2 linked regions of the Cytobacillus sp. IB215665 genome follow. Each later gene encodes a partner of the first gene's protein in a complex. Links are inferred from orthologs where the notes say so. Each region holds a gene or a part of one and is shown in the gene's direction. Other genes may lie near its edges.

Evidence for each region.
Region 2: pnp (region 1) and pfkA share a complex: the UniProt entries of both Bacillus subtilis proteins name them as parts of the possible RNA degradosome complex. The link is inferred for Cytobacillus sp. IB215665 from one-to-one orthologs.

Annotation. Positions count from the first base shown.
Region 1 is NZ_JAXBME010000004.1:350,221-353,466, forward strand. The notes cover bases 286-3,197. They hold pnp (polyribonucleotide nucleotidyltransferase), read left to right. Parts: upstream 286-640; coding sequence 641-2,755; downstream 2,756-3,197. Other genes in these bases: rpsO (30S ribosomal protein S15), read left to right, coding at 286-525. In the rest of the region: ribF (bifunctional riboflavin kinase/FAD synthetase), read left to right, coding at 1-150; more of rpsO, read left to right, coding at 256-285. UniProt on the Bacillus subtilis protein: Involved in mRNA degradation. Catalyzes the phosphorolysis of single-stranded polyribonucleotides processively in the 3'- to 5'-direction. Necessary for competence development in Bacillus subtilis.
Region 2 is NZ_JAXBME010000002.1:14,656-17,814, forward strand. What follows is about bases 92-2,916. They hold pfkA (6-phosphofructokinase), read left to right. Parts: upstream 92-936; coding sequence 937-1,896; downstream 1,897-2,916. Other genes in these bases: accA (acetyl-CoA carboxylase carboxyl transferase subunit alpha), read left to right, coding at 92-743; pyk (pyruvate kinase), read left to right, coding at 1,927-2,916. Outside these bases: more of accA, read left to right, coding at 1-91; more of pyk, read left to right, coding at 2,917-3,159. UniProt on the Bacillus subtilis protein: Catalyzes the phosphorylation of D-fructose 6-phosphate to fructose 1,6-bisphosphate by ATP, the first committing step of glycolysis.

The DNA of each region.
Region 1 (3,246 bases):
GAACAAGTCGTAATAGAATGGCATGACAGAATTCGTAACGAGCAAAAATTTTCAAGCATTGAAGACTTAGTACAGCAAATTGAAGTAGATAAACAAGAAGCAATCAAGTACTTTGAAAAAAATAAGGAACAGACTTGCTTTTTGTCATAAAAAGGTGTAACCTATTATACGTATTATGAAAAGAACCGTTGCTTGGCAATACGATTCACCAACGTTTGCTCGGTAACTGGGGATTATTTTGAGGAGGTGAAATGGATGGCTATCACACAAGAACGTAAAAATGAACTAATTGGTCAATACAAGACTCATGAAAGTGATACTGGTTCTCCAGAAGTTCAAATTGCTGTCCTAACTGAGGAAATTAATAATTTGAACGATCATTTACGTGTTCACAAAAAAGATCATCATTCACGTAGAGGTCTATTAAAAATGGTAGGTAAACGCCGTAACCTATTAAATTACTTACGTAATAAAGATGTTACACGTTACCGCGAACTAATTAATAAACTTGGCTTACGTCGATAATCAACAGAAAGCGGGAGAGGATTCCCGCTTTTTTGTTAGCAAAAAATATACATAAAACTTGTAAAATAAAGTTCATACTAAAGTAACGATATAAACAATAGAGAGGGGCATGATTATGGGACAAGATAAGCAAATCTTTTCTACGGAATGGGCCGGTAGGAAGCTAACCGTAGAAGTAGGTCAATTAGCGAAACAAGCCAATGGTGCAGTGTTGGTACGTTATGGAGATACAGTTGTTCTTAGTACTGCTACTGCTTCGAAAGAACCTAAAAAAGTTGACTTCTTTCCTCTAACAGTCAATTATGAAGAGCGATTATATGCTGTTGGGAAAATTCCAGGAGGCTTTATTAAAAGAGAAGGGAGACCAAGTGAAAAGGCGATATTAGCTAGTCGACTAATCGATAGACCAATTCGCCCATTATTCCCTGATGGATTTAGAAATGAAGTCCAAGTGGTAAGTATGGTCATGAGTGTGGATCAAGATTGTTCATCTGAGCAAGCAGCTATGTTCGGGTCTTCGTTGGCGTTATCAGTATCTGATATTCCGTTTGGCGGTCCTATCGCTGGTGTTGTTGTTGGTAGAATTGATGGTGAGTTTATCATTAATCCATCGGTTTCACAAATGGAGGAAAGCGATATTCATTTAGTAGTCGCTGGTACACAAGATGCTGTAAACATGGTTGAAGCTGGTGCAGAAGAAGTTCCAGAAGAAACGATGCTTGAAGCAATTATGTTTGGACATGAAGAGATTAAAAGGCTTATTTCATTCCAACAACAAATTGTTCAGGAAATTGGAAAAGACAAAATGGAAGTAACACTTTATGAAGTTGATGAAGTTCTTGAGAATGAAATTAGAGCATTTGCAGAGGAAGATATTAATAAGGCAGTGCAAGTCTTTGAAAAAAAAGCTAGAGAGCAAGCAATCAATCAAGTTAAAGCATCTGTAATAGAAAAATATGAAGAGCAAGATGCAAGTGAAGACACTTTAAAGCAAGTAAATGAAATTTTAGCTAAATTAGTAAAAAAAGAAGTTCGTCGCCTCATTACAGTAGAGAAGGTTAGACCTGATGGACGTAAAGGTGATGAAATACGACCTCTTTCATCAACTATTGGAATTTTACCAAGAACTCATGGATCAGGTTTATTTACACGTGGGCAAACCCAAGCATTGAGTATTTGTACATTAGGAGCTTTAGGGGATGTACAAATTTTAGATGGACTTGGCATTGAAGAGTCGAAAAGATTTATGCATCATTATAACTTTCCTTCTTTTAGTGTTGGGGAAACGGGCCCAATGCGTGGACCAGGGCGTCGTGAAATTGGTCATGGTGCCTTAGGTGAACGTGCACTTGAACAAGTCATCCCATCTGAGAAAGAGTTTCCTTATACAATTAGACTCGTATCTGAAGTGTTAGAGTCTAACGGTTCAACGTCACAAGCTAGTATATGTGCAAGTACATTAGCTATGATGGATGCTGGTGTACCAATTAAGGCACCTGTAGCGGGTATCGCAATGGGACTAGTAAAAACGGATGAGCATTATACAGTATTAACAGATATTCAAGGTATGGAAGATCATCTAGGTGACATGGACTTCAAAGTAGCTGGTACTGAAAAAGGCGTAACAGCTTTACAAATGGATATTAAGATTGAAGGTCTGTCACGTGAAATTTTAGAAGAAGCATTGCTACAGGCTAAAAAAGGTCGGATAGAAATATTAAATAGTATGCTTGCAACAATTAGCGAGCCACGCCAAATTCTGTCTGAGTATGCACCAAAAATATTAACTATGTCGATTAATCCAGATAAAATACGAGATGTGATTGGCCCAAGTGGTAAGCAAATTAATAAAATTATTGAAGAGACCGGGGTAAAAATCGATATCGAGCAAGATGGAACCGTCTTTATTTCTCATATGGATGAAGAAATGAACCAAAAGGCGAAGAAAATTATTGAAGATATCGTTCGTGAAGTTGAAGTCGGCCAACTTTATCTAGGTAAAGTGAAAAGAATTGAAAAATTTGGTGCTTTTGTTGAGTTATTTAGTGGAAAAGATGGACTTGTTCATATATCAGCACTTGCTGAAGAACGTGTTGGCAAAGTAGAGGATGTTGTCAAAATTGGCGATGAAATTTTAGTGAAAGTAATAGAAATTGATAAGCAAGGAAGAGTCAACTTATCAAGAAAAGCAGTTTTACGAGAGCAAAAGGAACAAGAACAAAAATCTTAAACTCTTTTCGAAAACTTTGCTGTACTTTTTTAAAAATGGACAGCAAGGTGAGAGTTTATTCGAGCCATCAAATTATAAAAAGTAGCAAAGGTGTCACAAACGTTAGAGTTTAGGTGTATATCTCTAGTACGAAAAGCAACATGCTGTGGGTACGCAGCAAAATTTTAGAATTTTTTCCATTATGTATAGCTTAGACAGCTCGGCAATGAAGCCGAGTTTTTCTTAAGGCTTTCTTTTAGCAACTTTTTTTACATACATGCAAAGCAAAACGAAGTTATATGTAAATCTTAATGTTTTTAAAAGAGAAAATGGCATGAAAATCTAATTGTAGTCGTATTTATTTGTTAGAATGTATGTTTAAAGAATCCTATAGAAGGAAGAAGAGTTAAGCTTGTTAACAACACATCATCTGCATTTTGAATAGCATCTTCACTGTTAGTTGTTCTACCTTGTCCTCATTATACATATTTTTTAGTATAAAGGGGGAAAAC
Region 2 (3,159 bases), on another replicon or contig:
TTACTAATTTTATGGAGTGTCATGGAGACCGATATTTTGGAGATGATGGTGCAATCGTCGGAGGAATAGCAAAATATTATGGGCTTCCTGTAACTGTTATAGGGCATCAACGGGGTAAAGATACGAAAGAAAATATTCGTAGAAATTTTGGAATGCCTCATCCAGAGGGATACCGTAAAGCATTACGTTTAATGAAACAGGCAGAAAAATTTCAGCGCACGATCGTTTGTTTTATTGATACTAAAGGTGCTTACCCAGGGAAAGCTGCTGAAGAAAGAGGACAGAGTGAAGCGATTGCAAAGAACTTATTTGAAATGGCTGGATTAACAGTCCCGGTTGTTTGTATTGTCATTGGAGAAGGTGGAAGTGGAGGAGCATTAGGGATTGGAGTGGGAAACCATATTCATATGTTAGAGAATTCAACATATTCAGTAATCACTCCAGAAGGTGCCGCATCTATTTTATGGAAGGATGCAGCGCTAGCCAAAAAAGCTGCTGAATCGATGAAGATTACTGCACCAGATTTAAAGGAGTTAGGTGTTATTGACGAAATTATTCCTGAAATTAAAGGTGGAGCTCACCGAGATGTTGATGAGCAAGCTAAGCTAATTGATGTAGTTTTAAAGCAATCAATTAGTGAACTAAAGGAATTAGATCCCGCAGCCTTGGTTCAGGAAAGGTATAGAAAATACAAAACTATCGGACAAATTTCTTATGAAAACGGTTACGTAGAGGTAAAATAATGCAACGTGCATCCTAAATCAATTTTGGATGCACGTTTTCCTTTTTTTTTCACATTTGTGATATTGTTTTCATCGTAATGAAATGTTATTTTAAGAATACTTAGGTTCTGATGATGGAGGTCGGATGTATTTTTTTGTAAATCTCGCCTTCTCTTCTCAAGGCCGTTCATACAAATAAATGAGGTGAGACGTAATGAAAAGAATTGGTGTGTTAACGAGTGGTGGAGACTCCCCAGGAATGAATGCGGCAGTTAGAGCAGTTGTTAGAAAAGCCATTTATCATAATGTTGAAGTATATGGAGTGTACCAAGGCTATGCTGGTTTAATGAGTGGTAATATTAAAAAGTTAGAACTTGGTTCCGTAGGAGATATCATTCATCGAGGTGGAACAATGCTCTATTCTGCAAGGTGTGAAGAGTTCAAAACACCCGAAGGGCAGAAACAAGGTATTGAGCAGTTAAATAAGCATGGGATTGAAGGGCTTGTTGTTGTTGGTGGAGATGGATCGTATAGAGGAGCAAAAGCGCTAACTGAGCATGGTTACCCTTGTGTAGGCGTACCTGGAACGATTGATAATGATATTCCTGGAACTGATTTTACTATCGGGTTTGACACTGCATTAAATACTGTAATAGATGCGATAGATAAGATTCGTGATACTGCTACTTCTCATGAACGTACCTATGTAATCGAAGTAATGGGAAGGTTAGCAGGTGATATAGCGTTATGGGCTGGCTTAGCAGGTGGAGCAGAAACAATTCTAATACCTGAAGCAAACTATGACATGAATGAGATTACTGATAGATTAAGAAGTGGACATGAACGAGGTAAGAAGCATAGTATCATTATCGTTGCAGAGGGTGTAGGCAGTGGTGTTGATATCGGTAATAAGATTCAAGAGGAAACTGACTTTGAAACACGTGTGTCTGTATTAGGACATATTCAACGTGGTGGATCACCTACTGCATTTGACAGGGTATTAGCAAGCCGACTAGGTGCGAAATCTGTAGAGCTTTTATTGGCTGGTAAAGGTGGCCGTGCTGTCGGTATTCAAAATAATAAACTCGTCGATCATGATATTATCGAAGCGTTGGCACAGCAACATCATATTGATGAAGATATGTATAAATTATCAAAAGAATTATCAATATAGAAAGAAAATTACTATTGGGGGTAGAAATTGATGAGAAAAACAAAGATTGTATGTACGATTGGTCCGGCTAGTGAAAGTATAGATAAGTTAGTTGAGTTAATGGAAACAGGGATGAACGTAACTAGATTGAATTTTTCACATGGTGATTTTGAGGAGCATGGAGCACGTATAAAAAATATTCGTGAAGCAGCCAAAAAGACTGGAAAAAATATAGCTATTCTTCTCGATACGAAGGGTCCGGAAATTAGAACACACACGATGGAAAGTGGTGCAATTGAGTTAATTGATGGTTCTGAAGTCATTATTTCAATGGAAGAGGTTATTGGTACACCTCAAAAGTTTTCTATCACTTATCCAGGTTTAATTGAAGATGTTGAAGTTGGTTCTAAAATTTTACTAGATGATGGTTTAATTGGCCTTGAAGTAATTGCAATTAATGCAGAACTTGGGGAAATAACAACAAAAGTATTAAATAAAGGTGTATTAAAGAATAAAAAAGGGGTAAATGTTCCAGGGGTTAAGGTGAAATTACCAGGAATTACTGATAAAGATGCTAACGATATCATTTTTGGTATCGAACAAGGTGTAGATTTTATTGCTGCTTCTTTTGTTCGCCGTGCTAGTGATGTTCTAGATATTCGTGAGTTATTAGAAAAACATGATGCACCAAATATACAAATTATACCAAAAATTGAAAACCAAGAAGGCGTAGATAATATCGACGATATACTTGAGGTTTCAGACGGATTAATGGTAGCTCGTGGAGATTTAGGGGTTGAAATACCAGCAGAAGAAGTTCCTCTTGTACAAAAAGAACTTATTAAAAAATGTAATGAGCTTGGAAAGCCTGTTATCACAGCAACTCAAATGTTAGATTCTATGCAACGAAATCCAAGACCTACGCGTGCTGAGGCGAGTGATGTTGCAAATGCCATTTTTGATGGTACTGATGCAATCATGTTATCTGGGGAAACTGCAGCTGGAACGTATCCAGTAGAAGCTGTAGGTACAATGCACAGCATTGCATCCCGTGCAGAAACGGCATTGGAATACTCGCAAATTTTAGCGAAGCGTAGTAAACAAACAAATCCAACGATCCCTGATGCTCTTAGCCAATCGGTTGCTCATACTGCACTTAATTTGGGAGTTAATGCGATTATTGCTCCAACAGCGAGTGGCTATACTGCTAGAATGATTTCTAAATATCGTCCAAAAGCACCAATTATTGCAGTAACAGGAGATAAATCTACTTCTCGTAAGCTT